DNA from 2 places in the Kitasatospora sp. CMC57 genome. Region 2 is predicted to be linked to the other one. Evidence: predicted binding sites of a transcription regulator. Region 2 holds the regulator's gene; the other holds the start of a gene.

Region 1 (11,767 bases), 710 kb from region 2:
GGACACTCTGCTGGTCGCCGACGCCCGTGGCCCGGCCGCCGCGAGGGCCGCCGAGACCGTCGTCAGCGCCGTGGACAAGAGCCAGGGCCGGACGGTCGTGGTCGAGGACGTCGTCCCGCTCGCCAAGGGCGACGCCGAGGGCCTGTCCTCGTTCTACCTGGTGGTCGGCTGGTGCGTCGGCGGCTACCTGGTCGCCTCGATCCTCGGCATCAGTGCGGGCTCCCGCCCCGCCAACCCGAGCCGCGCCGTGATCCGGCTCGGCACGCTCGCCCTGTACTCCGTCGCGGCCGGGATCGGCGGCGCGGTCATCATCGGGCCCGTGCTCGGCGCACTGCCCGGCTCCAGCTGGGGACTGATCGGCCTGGGCAGCCTGGTGGTGTTCGCGGTCGGAGCGATCACCATGGCGTTCGAGTGCCTCTTCGACGTGATCGGGATCGGGCTGGCGGTGCTGATCTTCGTCGTGCTCGGCAATCCGAGTGCGGGCGGGGTGTTCCCGCCGCCGATGATGCCCGCCTTCTGGCGCGCGATCGGAGCCTGGATCCCGAACGGCGCCGGCACCGACGTGGCCCGCTCGATCGCGTACTTCGGCGGCACCAACGTTCTCGTACCCCTGCTCGTCCTCGCCGCCTGGGCCGTGGTGGGGGTCGGGGTCACCATGGCAGCGGTGATCCGGCGCCCCCGGTACGGGCGGGAGCACGTGACCGTCTGAGCGGTCAGGCGCCCGCGTACGCGCCCGGGTTGGCGATGATGCGGCGGACGACGCCCACCGCGGCGCCCAGGAGGGGGCCCCTGCGGCCGAGGGGGGAGACGGAGAGCCAGGCCTCGTTCCAGGGGCGGACGGTGACCCGGGCGGTGAGCTCGGCCCGCATGGTGGGGAGCAGCCAGTCGCTCAGCTCGGCGTAGCCGCCACCGAGCACGACGGCCTGCGGGTCGAGCAGGTTCACCGCCCCCGCCGCCGCGATGCCAAGGGCGGACCCGGCGCCCGCCAGTGCGGCCAGCACCGCCGGGTCCCCCGCGGCGGCCCGTTCTGCCAGCAGGGCGACCCAGTCGCCCCCGACGCCCTCCAGGCCCGCCGCCCGCAGGACGGCGGTCTCGCCGGCGTACTGCTCCAGGCACCCCCGGGCGCCGCAGGCGCAGGGCGGGCCGTCCGGCCAGACCGTCACGTGGCCCAGTTCACCCGCGAAGCCCCGGGCGCCGCGCAGCAGTTGACCGTCGATCACGATGGCCGAGCCGATCCCGGCCTCGGCCGAGAGGTGGCAGAAGTCGTCGGGGCGGCCGGCCAGCCAGAGTTCGGCCAGGCCACCGAGGTTGGCCTCGTTGGCGACCTCGATCGGCAGTGCGGCCAGCTCGGCGGCGCCCACGGCCCGGAGGGCGGAGCGCAGTTCGGCGGTGGCGGGCACGTCGGTCCACCCCAGGTTGGCCGCGCCCGCGATCACCCCGGTCGCCGCGCCGACCAGTCCGGGCACGGCCAGGGTCAGCCCGGCGGGCCTGAGCCCCGCCTCGGCGGCGGCCCGGTGGAGCAGCTGGGCCAGGTCCGCCAGGACGGCGGCGGGACTGCGGCCCCGGTTGCCGGTCTCCAGCCGGTGCCAGCTGCGCACCTCGCCCCGGAGGTCGACCACGCAGGCGGCCAGGTGCTCGACCCCGATCTCGCCGCCGATCCCGGCCGGCCCGTCCGGATTGAGCGTCAGTTCACTGCCCGGTCGGCCGACCCGGCCGTTCGGTGCGGTCGGGCCGGCCTCGGTCAGCAACCCGGCCGTCAGCAGCTCCTCGACCAGTGAGGAGACCGCCGCCCGGGTCAGGCCGGTCGCCCCGGCCACGGCCGCGCGGGAGCACGGCCCGGCCGCGATCTCGCCCAGCACCAGGGCCAGGTTGGCCCACCGCATCCCCTGCTGACTCGCCGGTCCGGCCCGCACCCGCCACCCCCGATGTCCGTACCGTCCGCGCGCCGGTCCTCGCGGCGCGACGATCCGTCAGCGTAACGGCCCGGGCGTTCAGGCCCCGAGCAACCCCCCGGCGGCCGCCAGGGTGACACCGATCCGGTCCAGCGTCTCCTGGTCGCGGGGGACGGGGTCGAACACCGGTCCCGCCGAGGTCTGCCAGCGGCGGGCGACGGCGGCCGGCTCCTCGCCGGTCAGCAGGGCGGCGGCCTGGGCGGCGGCGCCGAGCGCCACCAGCTCGGTGGCGGCGGGCAGCTGGACCGGGCGGCCGGAGAGCCGGCGGACCGTCTCCAGCCAGGCCCGGCCCCTGGCCCCGCCACCGATCAGCAGCAGGGGCGCGTCGGACGGCGGCTCGGAACCGGCCTCCAGCACCTGGTCGAGCGCGGTCAGCAGGGCGTACGCGGCTCCGTCGTACGCCGCCTGGAGCAGCTGGCCGCCGGTGGTGTCGTGGCGCAGGCCGTGCAGCAGGCCCGAGGCGTACGGGAGGTCGGGGGTCCGCTCGCCGTCCAGGAACGGGAGCACGACGGCGCTGCCACCCGCTTCGACGGCCTCCCGGTCCCGGCCGAGCAGGGCGGCCAGCCGGTCCACCGCGAGGGTGCAGTTGAGCGTGCAGGCCAGCGGCAGCCAGTGCGTACCGTCAGCCGCCGCGAACCCCGCCACCACGCCGCTCGGGTCGGTGGGGCGTCCCCGGGTGAGCGCGTAGGCCGTCCCGGACGTCCCGAGCGAGACCACCGCCTGACCGGGCGTCAGCCCGAGCCCGAGCGCGGCCGCCGCGTTGTCCCCGGCCCCGACCGCCACCAGGGCACGTCCGGAGGCCAGCGGCCCGGTGGAGTGCGCCGCGCCCGCGTGCGCGGCCAGGGACTTCGGGTTCCGGTCCGCGGCCTCGGGGAGCAGACCGAACGGCAGGCCGACCAGTTCCAGGATGTCGGCGTCGTACCCCGAAGGGCCCCACCACCCCGTGCCCGAGGCGTCCGAGGGCTCCGCCACCGCCTTCCCGGTGAGCCGTTCGGTGAGGTACTCGTGCGGCAGCCGCACCGCCGCGACCCCCGAGGTCAGCCCCTGGGCCCGCAACCAGGCCCACTTGGTGACCGTGAACGAGGCGCCGGGCACGCTGCCGACCCGGCGGGCCCACTCGTCCCGTCCCAGCTCCTGGACCAGTGCGGCCGCTTCGGGCGCCGAACGGGTGTCGTTCCAGAGCATCGCCGGGTGCACCGGGGAGCCCGCCGCGTCCAGGGTCACCAGGCCGTGCTGCTGGCCCGCCACCGAGACGGCGTCGGCCCGGTCGGCGTGACCGGTTGCGGCCACGGCGGTGCACAGCGCCTGCCACCACTGCTCCGGGTCGCTCTCCCGTGCGCCGCCGGTACCCCGGACGGTGTGCGGGGCCCGTCCCTCGCCCAGGAGCTCACCGGTGGCGACGTCCACGGCCAGGGCCTTGGTCGCCTGGGTGGAGCTGTCGATCCCGATCGCGATCTGCCGTGCCGCCATGCCGCCCGCCCTTGTTAGTCGTCCGCCACCTCTTCCCGGTGGCGCGCCCGGATACTAGTTTGTTTTCTGCCATGACGAATAGAGGAGAGGCCACCGTGAGCACTCTGACCCCCACCCCTGCGGACAAGTTCACCTTCGGACTGTGGACCGTCGGCTGGCAGGGCCGCGACCCGTTCGGAGACGCCACCCGTCCGGCCCTGGACCCGGTGGAGACCGTCCACCGGCTGGCGGAGCTGGGCGCGTACGGCGTGACCTTCCACGACGACGACCTGATCCCGTTCGGCTCCGGCGAGGCCGACCGCGACCAGGCCGTGAAGCGGTTCCGGCAGGCCCTGGAGACCACCGGCCTCAAGGTGCCGATGGCCACCACGAACCTGTTCACGCACCCGGTCTTCAAGGACGGCGCGTTCACCGCCAACGACCGCGACGTGCGCCGGTACGCGCTGCGCAAGACCATCCGCAACATCGACCTGGCGGCCGAGCTCGGCGCCACCACCTACGTCGCCTGGGGCGGCCGCGAGGGCTCCGAGCACGGCGCCGCCAAGGACGTCCGGGTCGCGCTGGACCGGCTGAAGGAGGCGTTCGACCTGCTCGGCGAGTACGTCACCGAGCAGGGGTACGACATCCGGTTCGCGATCGAGCCCAAGCCGAACGAGCCGCGCGGCGACATCCTGCTGCCCACCATCGGCCACGCGCTGGCCTTCATCAACGAGCTGGAGTACGCGGACCGGGTCGGCCTCAACCCGGAGGTCGGCCACGAGCAGATGGCCGGTCTGAACTTCCCGCACGGCATCGCGCAGGCGCTGTGGCACGGCAAGCTCTTCCACATCGACCTGAACGGCCAGTCCGGCATCAAGTACGACCAGGACCTGCGCTTCGGCGCGGGCGACCTGCGCCAGGCGTTCTGGCTGGTGGACCTGCTGGAGAGCGCGGGCTACGACGGCCCCAAGCACTTCGACTTCAAGCCGCCGCGCACCGAGGACCTCGACGGCGTCTGGGCCTCGGCGGCCGGCTGCATGCGCAACTACCTGGCCCTCAAGCAGAAGGCCGCCGCGTTCCGGAGCGACCCCGCCGTCCGGGCCGCGCTGACCGCCTCCCGTCTGGACCAGCTGGCCCGGCCGACCGCCGAGGACGGCCTCGCCGCCCTGCGCGCCGACCGCTCCGCGTTCGAGGACTTCGACGTCGAGGCGGCCGCGAAGCGCGGCATGGCCTTCGAGCAGCTCGACCAGCTCGCCCTGGACCACCTGCTCGGCCTCTGACCACCCGTCACCGACCGGCCCCCGACCGGGGCCGGTCGGCGGGCAGCAGATCGGCCCGACGGGTGAAGACCCACCGCTTCATCGCCCAGTACCGGAAGAGCATCGCCAGGAACGTCCCGACGATCATCCCGCTGACGAAGTCGGCGGTCTCCTCGACGGACGCGGTGACGTGCGGCTCCCGCAGCTCCAACAGGTACCGGGAGACCACCAGTGGCGCATCGTTCACCAGCACCGCCAGCCCGCTGACCAGCAGGTACAGCGCCGCCTCGCGCTGCCGCCCGTACGCCCGGAACGACCACTGACGGTTCAGCACGTACGACACGACCGTCGCGACCACGGTCGCGACGGTCAGCGCGACCACCGGCTTCCCCGCGAACACGGTCTGCCGCAGCCCGTAGTTGAGACCCATCGTGAGCAGGAAGCACGTCCCGCCCACCAGCAGGAACTTCACCGGCCTGCGGTACCGGACCAGGAACGGCCGGAACCGGAGCGGGACCCGGGACAGCACCCGTTGGGTAGGTGACGGCATTTCGGCAGTTTCGCACGCATCTGTCCCGTCACCCCGGCCCGGCACACGCCGGGGGCCCGGACTCGTGCGAGTCCGGGCCCCCGGGCCGTAGCCGGCCGGTTCCCTACGGCCCGTGCGGCCGCACCAGCCCTACGCGGCGGCCACCAGCACCTCAGCCGGCTCCAGGGCCAACCGCAGCACCTCCCGCACGTCCGCCACCGGGTGCACCGTGAGCCGCGCGAGCACCTCCGCCGGGACGTCGTCCAGGTCGGGTTCGTTGCGCTTGGGGATGATCACCGTGGTGACCCCGGCCCGGTCGGCCGCGAGCAGCTTCTGCTTCACGCCGCCGATCGGCAGCACCCGCCCGGTCAACGACACCTCGCCGGTCATCGCGACGTCCGTCCGCACCTTCCGGCCGGAGAGCAGCGAGGCCAGGGCGGTGGTCATGGTGATGCCCGCGCTCGGCCCGTCCTTGGGGACGGCCCCGGCCGGGACGTGCAGGTGGATGCCGCGCTCGCGCAGCCCGGTCACCGGCAGCTCCAGCTCGGCGCCGCGCGACCGCAGGTAGGAGAGGGCGATGTGCGCCGACTCCTTCATCACGTCGCCCAGCTGCCCGGTCAGCGTCAGGCCGGTGGAACCGGTCTCCGCGTCCGCCAGCGAGGCTTCGATGTAGAGCACGTCGCCTCCGGCGCCGGTCACGGCCAGGCCGGTCGCCACACCGGGCACGGCGGTGCGCCGCTCTTCCGGCTCCTGGGCCGCCTCGGGGGTGTGGTGCGGGCGCCCGATCAGCGCGCGCAGCTCGTCCGGACCGATCGCGGCGGGCAGTTCGCGCTCGCCGAGTTCGCTCTGTGCCGCGATCTTCCGCAGCACCCGGGCGATCGACCGCTCCAGGTTCCGGACGCCGGCCTCCCGGGTGTACTCCCCGGCCAGCTTCCGCAGCGCGCTCTCGTCGACCGTCACCTCACCCGCCGTCAGCCCGGCCCGCTCCAGCTGGCGCGGCAGCAGGTGGTCGCGGGCGATGACGACCTTCTCGTCCTCGGTGTACCCGTCCAGCCTGACCAGCTCCATCCGGTCGAGCAGCGGCTCGGGGATGGACTCCAGCACGTTGGCGGTGGCGAGGAACACCACGTCGGAGAGGTCGAGCTCGACCTCCAGGTAGTGGTCCCGGAAGGTGTGGTTCTGCGCCGGGTCGAGCACCTCGAGCAGGGCGGCCGCCGGGTCGCCCCGGTAGTCCGAGCCGACCTTGTCGATCTCGTCCAGCAGCACCACCGGGTTCATCGAACCGGCTTCCTTGATCGCCCGCACGATGCGCCCGGGGAGCGCGCCGACGTACGTGCGCCGGTGCCCGCGGATCTCCGCCTCGTCCCGTACACCGCCGAGCGCCACCCGGACGAACTCGCGCCCCATCGCCCGCGCCACGGACTCGCCGAGCGAGGTCTTGCCCACCCCGGGCGGCCCGACCAGCGCCAGCACCGCACCCGCACGGCGCCCGCCCACCGAGCCGAGGCCCTGGTCGGCCCGCCGCTTGCGGACCGCCAGGTACTCGACGATCCGGTCCTTCACGTCGCCCAGCCCGGCGTGGTCGGCGTCCAGCACCGCGCGGGCACCCGCGATGTCGTACGCATCGTCGGTCCGCGTGTTCCACGGCAGTTCGAGCACGGTGTCCAGCCAGGTGCGGATCCAGGAGCCCTCGGGCGACTGGTCGGAGGAGCGCTCCAGCTTGTCGACCTCCTTGAGGGCCGCCTCGCGGACCCTCGTAGGGAGCCCGGCCGCCTCGACCCTGGCCCGGTAGTCGTCCTCCTCGTCGGCCGGGTCGCCGTTCAGCTCGGCCAGCTCCTTGCGGACGGCGTCCAGCTGACGGCGGAGCAGGAACTCCTTCTGCTGCTTGGCCACGCCCTCCTCGACGTCCTTGCGGATGGTGTCGTTGACCTCTTCCTCGGCGAGGTGGTCGCGGAGCAGGGTGAGCGCGTACTCGAGCCGGGTCAGCTGGTCGGCCTCCAGCAGCACCTTGAGCTTCTGCTCGGTGGTGGCGAAGGGGGCGTAGCCGATGTTGTCGGCCAGCTCACCGACGTCCTCGATCTGGGCCACCCGGTCGACGATCTGCCAGGCGCCGCGCTTGCGCAGCCACTGGGTGGAGAGCGCCTTGTACTCCTTCACCAGCTCTGCGGCCCGCCCGGCAACCGGCAGCCCGGGGTCGGACTCGCGGAACGGCCCGGTCTCCACCCAGAGCGCCGCCCCCGGACCGGTCGTCCCGGCGCCGATCCGGACCCGGCGGACGGCCCGGACCAGGGCCGCCGGGTCGCCGTCGGCCAGCCGGCCGACCTGTTCGACGGTGGCCAGCGTGCCGACCGCCCCGTACGAGCCGTCCAGCCTCGGCACCAGCAGCACCTGGGGCTTGGCCCCGCCGCCGACACCGGCCCTGGCTGCGTCGACAGCGGCCCGCACCTCGGTGTCCGACAGGTCCAACGGGACCACCATGCCGGGCAGGACCACCTCGTCGTCGAGCGGCAGCACGGGCAGAGCGAGCGGTGTGGACGTCGATGCCATGATCTCTCCCCAGTCAGTGAAGTTGAGTTGACCTGACTAAGGTTTGGCACCGGTCGATTGTTCCCCCGCCACTGTTCGCCCTGAGCGATCAGCGGGGGCCGAGCCGGACTCAGGCCCGCGAGGGCGCCAGCCGGCGGACCAGGCGACGGACCGGGAGCCGCCCCCCGCCCCCGCGCAGCAAGTGCCCGACGGCCACGCCGATCAGCAGCGCGGACGGGTGGCCGACCCGGCTGACGAGCTCGGTCTCGGAGAGGAACTGGTAGCCCGTCATGGTGGCCGCCCCGGCCAGCACCAGCGGGCGGGCACGCCCCGGCAGCAGCGACGCCAGCGCGCCCAAACTGGCCAGTACGCCGTAACTGACACCGATGTCGACACTGTCCAGCGCCCCGGGGGCGAGCCGGCCGGTGGAGACCGCGAGCCCGACCGCCGCCTGCGAGAGCAGGGTGGCCAGCACGTGCCCGGCGGCCAGCACGCCGACCGTGCGCGCGGCGCCGATCCGGCGCTCCAGCGGCGCGACGGTGAGGGCGAAGGCCCAGAAGTACGGCATCCAGACCGGCCCGGCCACCCAGAGCCCGCTCAGGAGCAGCGCCCGGACCGGGTGGTCGAGCAGGTTGTGGGCATCGGAACTGGAGAACGCCTGGAGCCGGTGCACCAGCTCCGGATCGCCGACCCGGGCGTACAGCGTGGTGGCCAGCAGCACGGCGAGGTACCCGAGTGCGAAGGGGTTGCGGCGGGGCGTGGGCACGAAACTGCGCAACCGTGACCGCAGATCCGCCATTCCACCCACCACCCGACTCGTGTCACCATGTGACTTGTCGTGCTCACGGTACTTCGCAGTCCTGGGAGCGCGCTGTGAATCCGCTGTGAACATGGTTCGAACCAGCACACCCCTTGGTCCGGACCATCCCTTTGTTTACGGACAAGCAGCCGTTGTCCTGAGGAGTCTGCCATCCCTTCGACGGCATACGCACCGTTACGGGCGATATTTTCGCCGGGTAAGGTATCGCCCCGTGCCTCACCCCCGGCAGGACCGGCACCGGCCCACAGGCCGGTTCCACCCGGTTCACCTGCCGGGATGCTCGCGGTGTCCGTACGCTGCGAACAGTGCCGAGCGGTGCACGGACCACACCCGTGCATCCCTTCGGAACCCGAGACCTCGGCGGACGGTCCGGGTGACCCGGGCGGGCCTGACACAGGTCCGTCACGACGGAGACAAGACGACTACGAGCGGACCCCGCTGTCCCCACAGGCAGCCGGGCCGCAGCCCTGGGGGCGGTGGCGTGACCGTGACTGAAATTCAGCAAGAGACCATCAACAGCAGCACTGCGGTGAGCACTCAGCGACGAGTACTCGTCGTCGAGGACGAGCCCACCATCGCGGAGTCCATCGCGGCCCGGCTCGGTGCCGAGGGGTTCAAGGTCGCGGTGGCGCACGACGGCCCCGGCGCGGTCGACGGCTTCCACACCTGGCAGCCCGACCTGGTGGTGCTGGACGTGATGCTTCCCGGCTTCGACGGCCTGGAGGTCTGCCGTCGGATCCAGGCCCAGCGCCCGGTGCCGGTGCTGATGCTGACGGCCCGCGACGACGAGACCGACCTGCTGGTCGGCCTCGGGGTCGGTGCCGACGACTACATGACCAAGCCGTTCTCGATGCGCGAGCTCGCGGCGCGGGTGAACGTGCTGCTGCGCCGGGTCGAGCGGGCCCAGCAGGCCGCCCGCACACCGGCCCTGGGCAGCCTCCGGTTCGGTGAGCTGGAGATCGACCACGTGCAGCGCCGGGTCAGGATCGGCAGTGGCGACGTCCACCTGACGCCGACCGAGTTCGACCTGCTGGCCTGCCTGGCCGCCCAGCCGCGAGCGGTGCTGACCCGGGAGCAGCTGCTCGCCGAGGTCTGGGACTGGACCGACGCCTCGGGCACCCGCACGGTGGACAGCCACGTCAAGGCGCTGCGCCGGAAGATCGGTGCCAGCTGGATCAGAACCGTCCACGGCGTCGGGTACGCCCTGGAAGCACCGCTCTCCTAGTCGCGCACGGAGCAGGGCCACCGGGGGGCCCACGCTTCGTCAGCACGACCGGCGAGTCTCGCGGGGGACGACGCAGAGGCGACATGACCTTTCCACAGCAACGCAACGGCGCACCGCGCAGTGCGAACGATCCGGCCCGCCGCGGCCTGGCCAGCCGGGCCGCGACTCGGCTCTGGGCCGACATCAGACCACTGGACCCGGTCCGTTCGATCAAGGGCAAGCTGACCCTGCTGGTGATCGTCTCGGTCTTCCTGGCCAGCCTGATGGTGGTGGTCGCGATCCGGTCCGAGACCCAGATCCGGATCATCATGATCTTCTCGATGATCGCCTCCTTGCTCTTCATGCAGCTCCTGGCCCACGGTCTGACCGCGCCCCTGCGCGACATGACCGCCGCCGCCCGGGCCATGGCCGAGGGCGACTACAGCAGCCGGGTGGTGGTGACCTCCCGGGACGAGATCGGCGAGCTGGCCACCACCTTCAACCGGATGGCCGGTGACCTGGAGGCCGCCGACCGGCACCGCCGCGAGCTGATCGCCAACGTCTCGCACGAGCTGCGCACACCGATCGCCGCGCTGCGCGCCGTCCTGGAGAACGTGGTGGACGGCGTGGTCCAGCCCAATCCGAAGACCCTCGGTGCCGCGCTGGAGCAGACCGAGCGGCTCGGACGCCTGGTCAGCCACCTGCTCGACCTGTCCAAGCTGGACGACGGCGTGGTGCCGCTGGACGCCCGCAGCTTCGAGGTCCGCCCGTTCCTGGACGGCGTGCTGCGCGGGCTCACCGTGGACGGCGCGACCGCCGGCGGCGCGTACGGGCGGCGCGAGGACGTCCGGTTGGCGCTGGAGGTCCGCCCGCCCGCGCTGGCCGCGGTGGCCGATCCCGAACGACTGCACCAGGTGGTGGCCAACCTGGTCGACAACGCCTGCAAGCACTCCCCCATCGGCGGCACCGTGACGGTGCGTGCGATGGCGGGCGAGGGCCCGGGCGCCCTGCAGTTGGAGGTCGAGGACGAGGGGCCCGGCATCCCCGAGCAGGACCGCGGGCGGGTCTTCGAGCGGTTCGGCCGCAGCGGCACGGCCACCGCGCTCGGCCCCGGCAGCGACGGCGGCACCGGCCTGGGGCTGGCGATCGCCCGCTGGGCGGTGGATCTGCACGGCGGGCGGATCGGCGTGGCCGAGACCGCCAGGGGCTGCCGGATCGTGGTCACGCTGCCCGGCGGGGTACCGTCCGACCAGGAGTTGTCACCGAACTGGGACATTCCCGCAGCGGGGACTGCAGCTGGTCCAGCGCGCCTGCACTGACCTGCAATAATGTCCTTGTATGAGGGGATTTCCACCGTTCAGGGAAGCGATCGCTTCCCCGTCGTTGGAACTTTCTAACGCACAGTTTCAGCCAAACCACCGGCCGGCACTGTGATCTGGGTGACGCCTGGCCCAGGAGGACTGCGCGATCAGTGATCGTAGGCGTAGCCTTAATCCCCGCTGTCCACCATCCCAAAAGGAAGCGGAAGAGGGCGGTTGCCCCGTGTCGCCACACCCTGAAACCCCCGTCAGCTCGGCAAGCTCCACTGGCTTCGGCCCCAACGAGTGGCTCGTCGACGAGATCTACCAGCAGTACCTCCAGGATCCGAACTCGGTAGACCGAGCCTGGTGGGACTTTTTCGCCGACTACAAGCCCGGTACCGAGGTGACTCCAGTGACCCAGGCCGCGACCCAGGTCGGCCCCACGCCGACCGCCGTTGCCGCCCCTGCCCCTGCTGCTGTTCAGGCGGCGCCCGCCCCCGCTGCACCGGCCGCCGCCCCCGTGGCCGCGCCGGTCCAGTCGGCGCCCGCGCCACTGGCAGCCGCTCCGGCCGCGCCGCCCGCGCCGAAGGCGGCCCCTGCGGCCGCTGCCGCGCCGGTCGCGGGGTCGGGCCCCGAGCTGATCCCGCTGCGCGGCCCCTCCAAGGCCGTGGCCACCAACATGGACGCCTCCCTGGAGGTCCCGACGGCGACGTCGGTGCGCGCCGTG
Region 2 (11,767 bases):
TCGCCGATCAGCACCGGGTTGTTCTTTGTCCGGCGGGAGAGCACCTGGATCACCCGGCGGATCTCCTGGTCGCGGCCGATCACCGGGTCGAGCTTGCCGTCCCGGGCGGCCTGGGTGAGGTCGGTGCCGTACTTCTCCAGCGCCTTGTAGGTGCCCTCGGGATCGGCCGAGGTGACCTTGGCGCTGCCCCGGACGTCCTTGAAGGCGGCCAGCAGGGTCTTGGGGGTGGCGCCGTGCTGCTTGAGCAGGTCGGCCACCTGCCCGCCCTCGGCGGCCAGGCCGACCAGCAGGTGCTCCGTGGAGAGGTACTGGTCGTCCAGGTCATCGGCGCGCTTGCCGGCCTCGGTCAGCACGGCCATGGTGTCCCGGGCCAGCTGCGGGGCCGAGACGGTGGAGCCCTGCGCGCTGGGCAGGGTGGCGAGCTGTCGCCGGGCGGCGGCGAGCACGGCGGACACGTCCGCGCCGACCGCTTCGAGCAGCGGACGGGCGATGCCCTCGGGCTGCTCCAGCAGGGCCAGCAGGATGTGCACCGGCTTGACGTCCGGGTTGCCTGCGGCGCTGGCCTGTCGGATCGCGGCGGACAAGGCGTCCTGGGTCTTGCTGGTGAACTTGCTGGCGTCCACGGCGGGCGGTCTCCTCTGTGACAGACGGACTGTTCGACAAGTTGAGTCTACCGCGCTCAACTTTGAAACGAGCGGTCTTTTCAGCGTTTCCGGGTCAGGCCGAGCAGTTCCCTGGCCGGGCCGGCCGGACGGTGGCCGATCGGCCAGACCGCGCGCAGCGGCCTGGCCAGGTCCACCCCCTCCAGCGGGACGGCGACCAGGCGACGGGTGGCCAGCTCCTCGGTGACCGCCAGCTCGCTCAGGCAGACCGGCCCGGCGCCGGTCATCGCGGCCGCCTTCAACGCGGTCGAGGAGGCGAGCTCCAGCCGGGGCGTCGCCGCTCCGCCGTACGGGGCGAGCGCCTGCTCCAGCACCTCACGGGTGCCGGACCCCGGCTCGCGCAGCACCAGCGGGATGGCGGCCAGCTCGACGCCGGTCAGCGGCGTACGGCGGCGGGCCCAGGGGTGGTTCGGCGCGACCACCACCACCAGCCGGTCGGCCGCCACCACCGCGCCGCCGAGCCCGGGCGGGGTGGTCGGGCCCTCCACGAAGCCGAGGTCCGCGTCGCCGGCCAGGACGTGGGCGGCGACGTCCGAGGAATTGGCGGTCCGCAGGGTGACCGAGGTGTCGGGGCTGACCTGGTGGAGCGCCAGCAGCCAGCCAGGCATCAGGTACTCGGCCACGGTCAGGCTGGCCACCACGGTCAGCCGGGCGTCCCTGCGCTCGCGCAGGGCGTCGATCCCGGCGTCCAGCGCCTGCGCCGCCTCCACCACGTTGCGGGCCCACTCCACCACCACCCGGCCGGTCTCGGTCGGCCGCGAGCCGCGCGGCGAGCGCTCCAGCAGCGGTACCCCGATCTGCCGCTCCATGCCCTTGATCCGGGCGCTGGCGGCGGGCTGGCTGACGCCCAGTTCGGCCGCCGCCCGGCCGACGCTGCCCAGTCTGGCCACCGCGAGCAGCAGTTCCAGGGCGCCGAGCTCGGGGACACGCGAAGAGAGGGGCATAGGGCCAGGCTATGTGCTCATAGGGCGGCCCGCGCTACCGGATGATCGTTCCGGGCGGCACCGTGGAGGCATGGCCACCCTCACCGCAACCCGTACCGCCGCTTACAGCCTCGACCTGGGCCGGCTCGGCCCGAACTGGTACGCCGCCGTGATGGGCACCGCGATCGTGGCGAACGGCGCCGCCGCCCTCCCGGTCCGGGTACCCGGGCTGATCGGGTTCGGCGAGGCGGTCTGGGGACTGTCCCTCCTCGCGCTGGCGGCGCTGGTGGCCGGCCGTGCCGTGCACCTCACCCGGCACCGCGCCACCGCCCGCGAGCAGCTGCTCGACGAGCCCGCCACCGCGGTCTTCTACGGCTGCCCGCCGATGGCCATGATCGCGGTCGGCTACGGCACCCTGGTGCTCGGCTCCCGGCTGATCGGCACCCCGGCCGCGGTCGCGATCGACCTGGTGCTGTGGACCGTCGGCACCCTGTACGCCCTGCTGGTGGCCGCCGGCATCCCGTACCTGATGATCACCCGGCACCGGGTCTCCGCCCTCAAGGCCAACCCCACCTGGCTGCTGCCGGTGGTCGCCCCGATGGTCGCCTCCGCGCTCGGCCCCGCCCTGATCCCGCACCTGCCCGCCGCCCTCGGGAGCAGCATGCTGTACGGCTGCTACGCGCTGTTCGGCGCCAGCCTGCTCGGCACCCTGCTGGTGCTGCCGGTGGTGTTCGCCGGCCTGGTGCACAGCAAGCTGCCCGCGCTGGTGCTGACCCCCTCGCTGTTCCTGGTGCTCGGCCCGCTCGGCCAGTCCACCACCGCCGTCAACCAGCTGGCCGACGCCGCCAGGTCGGTGGCCCCCGCGCTGGCCGGGGCCGCCCTCGGGTTCGCCGTCCTGTTCGGCGTCGCCATGACCGGCTTCGGGGTGCTCTGGCTCGCCGTCGCGGTCACCGCCAACCTGCGGGCGTTGCGGGCCGAGATGCCGTTCGCGATGACATGGTGGGCCTTCACCTTCCCGGTCGGCACCATGGTCACCGGCACCGCCGGGCTGGCCAGGCACACCGGCTTCGACGGCTTCACCGGCCTGGCCGCCGCGCTCTACCTGCTGCTGGTCGCCGCCTGGGGGGTCGCCCTGACCCGGACCGTGAGCGGTCTGCTGGACGGCAGGCTGCTCGGCCGGGTGAGCCCCGCCTGACGGCCCGTCCGCCGGGCCCGGCTGCAGGTTCCTGCACTTGCGGGAACCTGCAGCCGGGCGCCCCTTGTCCACCGGCTGCCCCGCTGTGAGGGTGGAACCACGCCGAGGTCGTCCGGGCAACCGCAGCCCGCGAACGGCGACTTGCTCCGCTACGGGGGCGTCCCGGCACGTCCGCGTGCCGGTGCGACGAAGTGGAGCGCCGGACGGACCGCCATGTGTGGTGATGGCCCCGGTCCGGAGCCGGCGAGGCGTTGCTGCTCCGCCTCGCTGGAAGCGCCTCGACCCGGCGTGAGATCGACGGGTTCCCCGGGCCTCAGGGCTCCGGGGGACGCGTCGGGTCACCCCTGGGATCATGGGCGGGACGGACCATGGGTGAGCGACGGCAGGGAGGTGCACCGCACGTGGCCTCCACCGAGGAACTCCCCGACGAGACCGCCCGCGCGCTCTACCTGTCGATCCTGTCCGGTGGCGGCCGGCTGCCGTTCGCCGCCCTGCCCGACAGCGACCGTGCCGCCCTCGACCAGCTGGTCCGCTCCGGGCTGGTGCAGCCCGATGCCCTCGACCGGAGCTACCTGGCCGTCAGCCCGCGTTCGGTCGGCGAGCGGCTCTGCACCGAGCTGCGCTCGACCGCGACCAGGCTGCTGCTCCGGGCGGAGGAACTGCCCGGCGAACTCAGTGGACTCACCCGGGCGTACGAGTCCACCCCGCGCGGCGCCCTGGAGCCCACCCCGCCCAGCTACGTCGACGGCCGGCCCGAGATCCGGCAGCGGATCGCCGAACTGCTCTCGGAGTGCCGGACCGAACTGCTCGCCGCCCACCCGGGCCCCCGGCACCCGGAGGCCCTCGCGGCGGCCCGGCCGCAGGACCTGGCCCTGCGCCGGCGCGGCATCCGGCTGTGCACCCTCTACCAGCCCGGCGCGTTGGCCGAGCCCGCCACGGTCGAGTACGCCGTCGCGCTCTCCGGGCCGGGCTCGGAGCTGCGGATCCTGGACGAGTGCTTTCAGCGGATGCTGATCATCGACCGCGCGGTGGCCGTCGTGCCCGCCTCCCCTGACGACCCCGGCCGGGCCGCCTTCATCTCCGACCCCTCGGCGGTCGCCTTCCTGGTCGCCGTCCATCAGCGGGACTGGAACCGGGCCGAGACCGTCGACTGGACCCGCCTCGGCGACGAGTCGCCGCTCCAGGCCGCCGCTCACCGGGTCGGCCGGATGCTCGCGGGCGGCCTGACCCAGCGCGCGGTCGCCACCCGGCTCGGTCTGAGCGAGCGCACGGTGGCCGGACACATCGCCCGGCTGCGCGGGCAGTATCGCGCGCAGACCCTGTTCCAACTCGGCTGGCGGATGCGCGGAGTGCGACGTGACTGAGGTACGGCTGCCGGAGGAGGCAGAACGCGCGCTCTACCTGGAGGTCCTCGCGCAAGGCGGCCGGATCACGCTCGAGACGGCGGCCGGGGCCGACCAGGACGCGCTGGCCGGGCTGCTCGCCAACGGCCTGCTGGTCAGCAGCGCGCGGGGCCTCGGCTACACCGCCGTCAACCCGCGCGCCGTCGGCGCCCGGATCAGCGCCGACCTGCGCTCGGCCGGCACCAGAATGCTGGTCGAGGCCGAGGAGCTCCCCAGTCTGCTCGATGAGTTGACAGCGGTGTACGAGAGCACGCCGCGCCGCTCGGTCCGCTCCAGCGTGGTCCGGCACGTGCACGAGACCGCCGACATCGTCCAGCGGATGCGGGAGTTGGAGGCCGACGCCCGGGAGGAGATTCTGTTGGCCCAGCCCGGCGGCCCGCTGCCGCCCGCCCAGCTCGACCGCGGGGTGGCCAGGGCGCACACCTTCGCCGCCCGGGGCGGTACCGTCCGGGCACTCTACGAACCCTGCGTCCGGACCGACCAGCCGACCGTGCGCTACGCCATCGCTATCGGCGAACTCGGCATGCGGGTAAGGGTGTTGGGGGAGCCATTCAAACGTGCGATGATCTTCGACCGGACCGTCGCGGTGGTCCCGGCCGCCGCCGACCACAGCAGTGCCGCGTTCGTGGAGGACCCGGCCGTGGTCGCCTTCCTGGTCGGCGGCTTCGAGCGCGACTGGGCCCGCGCCGAACGCGTCAGGTGGAGCGACGCCGACGCCTGCGCGGACGAACGCCCGGTGGACGAGCAGATCGGCCGCCTGCTCGCGGCCGGCCTGACCCAGCGCACCATCGCCTCCCGGCTCGGCCTCAGCGAACGCACCGTCGCCGGGCACATCTCCCGGCTCCGTGAACTCCACGAGGCCGAGACGCTGTTCCAGCTCGGCTGGCTGCTCCGCGGCGGCCGCGATGCCTGACCTGCCGCTGCCCGGCGCGGTCGAACGCGCCCTCTACGCCGAGGTGTTGGCCCAGGGCGGCCGGGTCCTGTTCCGTGACGTCGCTGCCCAGGACGCCGGGACGGTGCTGCGACTGCTCGAACTCGGCCTGCTGGTTCACCACACGCGGGACGCCATGCTGACCGCCGTCAACCCGCGCACCGTTGCCGAGCAGCGCGGTGCCGAACTCCGTTCGGCGGGCGTCCGAGCGCTCCGGCAGGCCGATGAAGTGCCGGACGTGCTGGGTGAGTTGACCCGCGCCTACGACGCGGTGCCGCGCCGGATCGAGAGCACCAGCACGGTGCTGCACATCGCGGACATGGAGCAGATTCGGTCCAGGATCGTCCAGCTCGACGTGGACCGCAGGGACGAACTGCTGGCCGCGCACCCCGGCGGGGCCAGGCCGATGGACCAGGTCAGGGTGGGGATGGACCGGACCCGCCGCTTCGTGCAGGGCGGCGGGGTGCTGCACGTGCTGTACCAGGGGGCCGCCAGGGCGGACGGTCCGACGGCGGAGTACGCGGCGACGGTGAGCGAGTGGGGTGCGCGGGTACGCGTCCTGGACGAGCCGTTCAGCCGCATCCTGATCTACGACCGGACGACGGCCGTCATCTCGGCGTCCGCCGACCACACGCGGGCCGCCATCGTGGAGGACCCGGCCGTGGTGTCGTTCCTGGTCAGCGGCTTCGAGCGGGACTGGGAGCGGGCCGAACGAGTGCCGTGGCAGGCAGTCGGCGACCAGGTGCACGAGCAGGTCGGCCGGATGCTCACCCAGGGGCTGACCCAGCGGATGATCGCCAGCCGGCTCGGCCTGAGCGAGCGCACCGTGGCCGGGCACATCGCCCGGCTGCGCGAACTCCACGACGCCGAGACGCTGTTCCAGCTCGGCTGGCAGATGCGTGGGGCGGAGGACGTCCCGGCGGGCTGACCGCCCCACCATCCGCTCAGCCGGTGGCGACGCCGGGCGCCCAGTAGCCGAAACCGGAGACCGGCGGCTCCTGGCGCGGGTTCGGGAAGGCCTCGGTCGGTGCGGTCCAGAAGCCCTCGCGGAGCGAGAGGGCCATGCCGGCCCAGTCCAGCGCGGTCTCCACGGTGTGCCGCAGGGCGTCCTGCGACCAGGTGTCGTCGAAGACCAGCGGCAGCACCGGAGCGACCTGCTCGATGGTGGCGATCAGCGGGTTGTGGGTGATCGCCTCGTCCACCAGGAGCACCACCGGCTTGCGCAGCGAGGAGGCCCAGCCGAGCTCGAGCGCGACGCCGGCGGAGAGCGGCGCACCGACGTAGGCGAAGACCAGGTCCGCGGTCTGCAGCGCCCGGAAGTCGGAGGGCACCCGCGGCTCCGGCGCGCGGCCGGCCACCGTCCAGGCGTCGCTGTGGTGCGCGCTGTAGACGGCGGCGCCGCTCTTCAGCAGCGTGGAGCGCAGGGTGGTCAGCCTGGTCCGGCTGGCCAGTGTCACCACACTGTCGGCCGGCCCGGTCAGCCGCATGAGCGGCGCGGCCAGGAAGACCCGAGCGCGCCGACCCTCGGGGGTCGGAACGGCGCGGTTGCGCAGGTAGGGCTCACTCATGACGACTCCGCAAGAAAGGCTGACCGGGGACTGCCGAATCCCAGCGGGCAGTGTGTGTGGTTATCGAGAATGCTGCTGTGCATTCGTTCAGGACAGAACAATATGACCGTGTTCATGCCAGTTTGTGGCGCCCCCGCTGCCATCCCTCGCCGATGAGGTTGAGGGTGCACTGATCGTCGCCGGAACGGCCGACTGTCGTCCACTGCCACGCGGTGGCATCTCTGTGCCTGGCAGAGAGATGACGCACTTGGCCACCACCCCTCCGGTGACAGCTCGCGGACTATCCGGCATTATGTGGGGCGATGTTCGAATTGGTGGAACGTGCTGCTGGAGCAGTTCCGTCGACAAGGAGAGCCTGATGTCCTCTGTACGCCGAATTGTTGGCTTCGTTCTGGTCCCGCTGGCAGTTGGCGTGGCGGTGTTGGCCGGGACGGGTACGGCGTCCGCGGACACCATCTGGAACACCTCGCGGGCGGCTGCCATGTCCCCGGACGCGCCGGTCGCGACCGTCTCGCTGACCAAGGCCTCGCTGCTTGACGACACGATCTGGAACTGATCCGGCTGCCGCTTCCACCGGGAAGCGGCGGGCCGGCTCGGCCGGCAGCCGGTCAGTCGATCACGGTCGGCTCGTCGGCCGCGCCGTGCGTCGAGCGGGCCAGCACGAAGCCGAGTTGGAACAGCGACTCCACGTGGTAGTCCTCCCGCATCTCGGCGAGATGCCGGGCAAGAGTGCGCTCGCTGATTCCGAGTCGGCGGGCGATCACTCGGTGATTCACGCCTTCGAGCAGTAGGTCGATGATCGTCTGCCGCATCCGGGAGACCACCTGCGGCGGAACCGCGCGCGCACCGTCGAAGTCCAGCCCTCGGCTCCAGTTGCGCTCGAATACCTCTTCCAGCACGTAACTGATGACGGCCTGGTCGTGAATGAACGCGGCCAGGTTCAGATCATCGGCCACCGGGATGATCGCGGTGCGCCGATCGATGATGATCAATCGGGTGTACGGCTCGTCCAGGGTCCGCACCATTCCGCCGGCCTGGGTGATGGCCGCGACGTAGTCCCTGGTCGGTGCGTGATACCGGGTGCTGGGGTGATAGATCGTACGGAGCACAACGCCCCGGCGGAGCCTTTCCAGATCCCGGTCGATGATTCCGGCCAGCGCCTCCGAAGGGCGCGGTCCGCCCGGCTGCGCGGCGAGGATCTCCTCCGCGGCGGCGGACACCAGCTGCTGGACCCGCTGGTTGATGAGCACCTTGCCGCGGATGTACTCGATCGTCCCGCCCTCCTGCTCGGGGGCGGTGTGGTAAGCCTCTGCCAGGTCGTGCAGGTCGCCCGGCAGGGCGGCGGCCCGTATCAGCAGGTCCAGCGCCTTCCGCTGCCAGCTCGCGGTCAGGCCCTCGGAGAGCTGTCGCGGATCGACGGCCACCAGAACGCCCGGCTCGTCGGTGTCGGGGACCAGCAGCCCGATCCTGAGCAGTTCGTCCAGCGGAGCCCCGTCGGCGGGCCCCCGGTCGCCGTCCGCGAGGCGCCCGTCTGCGTCCAGGACCGAGCGGTAGAGTGCGCGCGCCTCCGGGGACAGCATGCCCGGTCCACCTGAGGTGATACCGGGTTCAGCCGTCTCACTCATCTTGTGGCTCCTTGGTCGGCTCAGGCATTCTGCGTCAGGGCCGGAACCCTTGGACGGGATCTTAGGCGGCATATGTCCCGGACGGCCCCGCCTTTCGCCGCTGCTGTGGAACTCGCCGCGATTTCGAACTCTCCCACCAACAGCAAGCCGCCGGCTCCCCCCTGACGACGGGAAAGCCGGCGGCTTGTTTTCGGGCGGGCGTCAGCGCTTCGGCCGCCAGACCACCAGCGCGCTGGACTGCTGCACCTGCTGGTACGGCACCAGGTCGCGCCGGTAGGAGGCGTGCACCGCCGCCTCCCGCTGCTGGAGGGCCGAGGCGGCGCCCTCCAGGGAGTCGGCGAGCTCGCCGATCCGGGACTGCAGGGCGAGGACCTGGTTCTCCAGCTCGATGATCCGCTTGATGCCGGCCAGGTTGATGCCCTCGTCCTGGGACAGCCGCTGGACCTCGCGGAGCTGCTGGATGTCGCGGGCGGAGTACCGGCGGCCGCGGCCCGCCGTGCGGTCGGGACAGACCAGGCCGAGCCGGTCGTACTGGCGGAGCGTCTGCGGGTGCAGGCCGGAGAGCTCGGCGGCGACCGAGATCACGTAGACCGGGGTGTCCTCGGTCAGGACGTAGTGGGTCGCGGCCTGGCGCGGGCGGCCCAGCCGTGGGCCGCCGGGGAGGCCCTCGCCCAGGCCGGGACCCGGGCCGATCGGGTTGTCGGGGGTCATCGGGTCATCACGCTCCCTCTGCCGCCTTGAAGAGGGCGGCTCGCGGGTCGTCCGAGGCGGTGGCCTCGCGGTACTGCTCCAGGGCCTCCAGGGCTTCGCCCTCGAGGTGCTTGGGGACCACGACCTCCACGGTGACCAGCAGGTCGCCGCGGGTGCCGTCGGTGCGGGTGGCGCCCTTGCCGCGGGCCCGCATGGTCAGCCCGTTGGCGCTCCCGGCCGGGAGCTTGAGCTTGACCGGTGGTCCGTTCAGCGTCGGCACCTCGATGGTGCCGCCCAGCGCGGCTTCCGGGAAGGTGATCGGCACGGTGACGGTCAGGTTGTCGGCCTTCCGGCCGAACACCGGGTGGGCGTCGACGTGCACGGTGACGTAGAGGTCACCGGGATGGCCGCCGCGCTCGCCCTGGGCGCCCTTGCCCTTGAGCCTGATCCGCTGCCCGTCCTGCACCCCGGCCGGGATCCGGACCTGCATGGTGCGGGCGGAGGAGGCCCGGCCGCTGCCGTGGCAGACCGTGCAGGGGTCGTCGACCAGCATGCCGCGGCCCTTGCAGTCGCGGCAGGGCTCGGACAGCGCGAAGGCGCCCTGGCCCCGGCTGACCGTGCCGGCCCCGACGCAGGTCGGACAGACCCGGGGGGTGGTGCCGGCCTTGGCCCCGGTGCCCGCGCAGACCCGGCAGGGGGCCTGGCTGGTCATCCGGAGCGGGACGGTGGCACCGTCCACCGCCTCCTCGAAGGCGAGCGTCACCTCGGTCTCGACGTCGGCGCCCCGGCGCGGCTGCGGCTGCCGCCCGCCCCGGTTGAACAGGCCGCCGAAGATGTCGCCGACCCCGCCACCGCCCTGCGGGCTGTTGCCGAACAGGTCGCCGAAGTCGAAGCTGCCGCCCTGCGGGCCGCCGGCCCGGTAGCCGCCGTTGCCGAACAGCGTGCGGGCCTCGTCGTACTCCTTGCGGCGCTTGTCGTCCGACAGGACGTCGTACGCCTCGGAGATGTCCTTGAACCGGTCCTCCGCCTTGACGTCACCCTTGTTGGCGTCGGGGTGGAACTCGCGGGCGAGCTTCCGGTAGGTCTTCTTGATCTCGGCGGTGGTGGCGTCCTTGGGCACACCGAGGACTTTGTAGTAGTCCTTCTCCACGTAGTCCTTCGCGCTCATGGCTGCTGCCACCTCCCGGCGTCGTTCGCTGTTGCTCGTACGGAGACGGCGCTGCGGAGCCGTCCGCCGTCCAGGACGACGGACGGCTCCGCAGCGCTCGTTCGGTCAGCTCTCCGGGGCACCGTCGGCCTTGTCGGAGTCCGACGAGTCGGCATCCGGCGCGGCAGTGCTCTGGGTCCCCGGCTGGGGCTCCGCGACGGCGACCATGGCCGGACGGATGATCCGCTCACCGATCCGGTAACCCGGCTGGAGGATCTGCACGCAGGTGTCCTCGGTGACGTCCGAGGAGTAGCTGTGCATCAGCGCCTCGTGCAGCGTCGGGTCGAAGGGCTCGCCCTCCTTGCCGAACTGCTGAAGGCCCAGCTTGGCGACCACGGTCTCCAGGTTGTCGGAGACCGACTTGAAGCCACCGGTGACCTCGCCGTGCTCGCGGGCCCGGCCGATGTCGTCCAGCACCGGGATCAGGGCCTCCAGGATGTTGGAGACCGCGATCTCACGAACCGTCAGACGATCCCGCTCGACCCGCTTGCGGTAGTTCTGGTACTCGGCCTGGAGACGCTGGAGGTCACCGGTGCGCTCGGCCAACTCCCGCTTGGCAGCGGAGAGTTCGTCGGCACCCGCACCCGCGACGGCCTCCTCGGCGGCCTTCAGCACGGCTTCCTCGGCGGCGGAGTCGTCGCCGGGCTCGCCGCCCTGCGGCTTCTCCGTCATGCCGCACCACCCTTGGGCTTCTCGTCGTCGACGATCTCGGCGTCGACCACGTCGTCGTCCTTGGCGGCACCGGCGGCGTCACCGGCCGGGGCGGCACCCGCGGCGTCGTTCTGCGCGTACAGCGCGGCGCCGAGCTTCTGGGCGGTGGTGGACACCTTCTCGGTGGCCTCGCGGATGGCCGCGATGTCCTCGCCCTTCAGGGCCTCCTTGAGCTCGCCGATCGCGGTCTCGACCTCGGTCCTGACGTCCTCGGGGAGCTTCTCGGTGTTGTCCGCGATGAACTTCTCGGTCGAGTAGACCAGCTGCTCGCCCTGGTTGCGGGTCTCCACGGCCTCGCGGCGCTTGTGGTCCTCCTCCGCGTACTGCTCGGCCTCGCGCATCATCCGCTCGATGTCGTCCTTCGGCAGCGCGGAGCCGCCGGTGACGGTCATCCGCTGCTCCTTGCCGGTGCCCAGGTCCTTGGCACCGACGTGCATGATGCCGTTGGCGTCGATGTCGAAGGTGACCTCGATCTGGGGCAGGCCACGCGGGGCCGGCGGCAGGCCGGTCAGCTCGAACATGCCGAGCTTCTTGTTGTACGCCGCGATCTCGCGCTCGCCCTGGTAGACCTGGATCTGCACGGACGGCTGGTTGTCCTCGGCCGTGGTGAAGATCTCGGAGCGCTTGGTCGGGATCGTGGTGTTGCGCTCGATCAGCTTGGTCATGATGCCGCCCTTGGTCTCGATGCCCAGGGACAGCGGGGTGACGTCGAGCAGCAGGACGTCCTTGACCTCGCCCTTCAGGACACCGGCCTGCAGCGCGGCGCCGATGGCGACGACCTCGTCCGGGTTGACGCCCTTGTTGGCGTCCTGACCGCCGGTCAGCTCCTTGACGAGCTCCGCGACGGCGGGC

What was found. Region 2 encodes HspR, which represses chaperone genes until heat shock. Its sites were predicted from a motif close to TTGAGNNNNNNNNNCTCAA; they were not measured.
Region 1: a site for HspR is predicted at 7,759-7,777, ahead of lon (endopeptidase La). Genes of this name have one in related genera too.

What each region holds. Positions count from the first base shown of each region.
Region 1 is NZ_AP035881.2:2,761,347-2,773,113, forward strand. It holds gene ACKUU6_RS12105 (DUF3533 domain-containing protein) at 1-709, shown strand, start outside; gene ACKUU6_RS12110 (ROK family protein) at 714-1,883, opposite strand; gene xylB (xylulokinase) at 1,992-3,422, opposite strand; gene xylA (xylose isomerase) at 3,494-4,681, shown strand; gene ACKUU6_RS12125 (GtrA family protein) at 4,689-5,210, opposite strand; gene lon (endopeptidase La) at 5,340-7,736, opposite strand; gene ACKUU6_RS12135 (rhomboid-like protein) at 7,846-8,481, opposite strand; gene ACKUU6_RS12140 (response regulator transcription factor) at 9,023-9,760, shown strand; gene ACKUU6_RS12145 (sensor histidine kinase) at 9,844-11,058, shown strand; gene ACKUU6_RS12150 (multifunctional oxoglutarate decarboxylase/oxoglutarate dehydrogenase thiamine pyrophosphate-binding subunit/dihydrolipoyllysine-residue succinyltransferase subunit) at 11,282-11,767, shown strand, end outside.
Region 2 is NZ_AP035881.2:3,471,138-3,482,904, reverse strand. It holds gene clpB (ATP-dependent chaperone ClpB) at 1-623, opposite strand, end outside; gene ACKUU6_RS15345 (LysR family transcriptional regulator) at 704-1,606, opposite strand; gene ACKUU6_RS15340 (TDT family transporter) at 1,677-2,780, shown strand; gene ACKUU6_RS15335 (LuxR family transcriptional regulator) at 3,182-4,144, shown strand; gene ACKUU6_RS15330 (LuxR C-terminal-related transcriptional regulator) at 4,137-5,096, shown strand; gene ACKUU6_RS15325 (LuxR C-terminal-related transcriptional regulator) at 5,089-6,042, shown strand; gene ACKUU6_RS15320 (hypothetical protein) at 6,059-6,682, opposite strand; gene ACKUU6_RS15315 (hypothetical protein) at 7,041-7,238, shown strand; gene ACKUU6_RS15310 (TrmB family transcriptional regulator) at 7,291-8,307, opposite strand; gene ACKUU6_RS15305 (heat shock protein transcriptional repressor HspR) at 8,509-9,018, opposite strand; gene dnaJ (molecular chaperone DnaJ) at 9,026-10,165, opposite strand; gene grpE (nucleotide exchange factor GrpE) at 10,271-10,876, opposite strand; gene dnaK (molecular chaperone DnaK) at 10,873-11,767, opposite strand, start outside.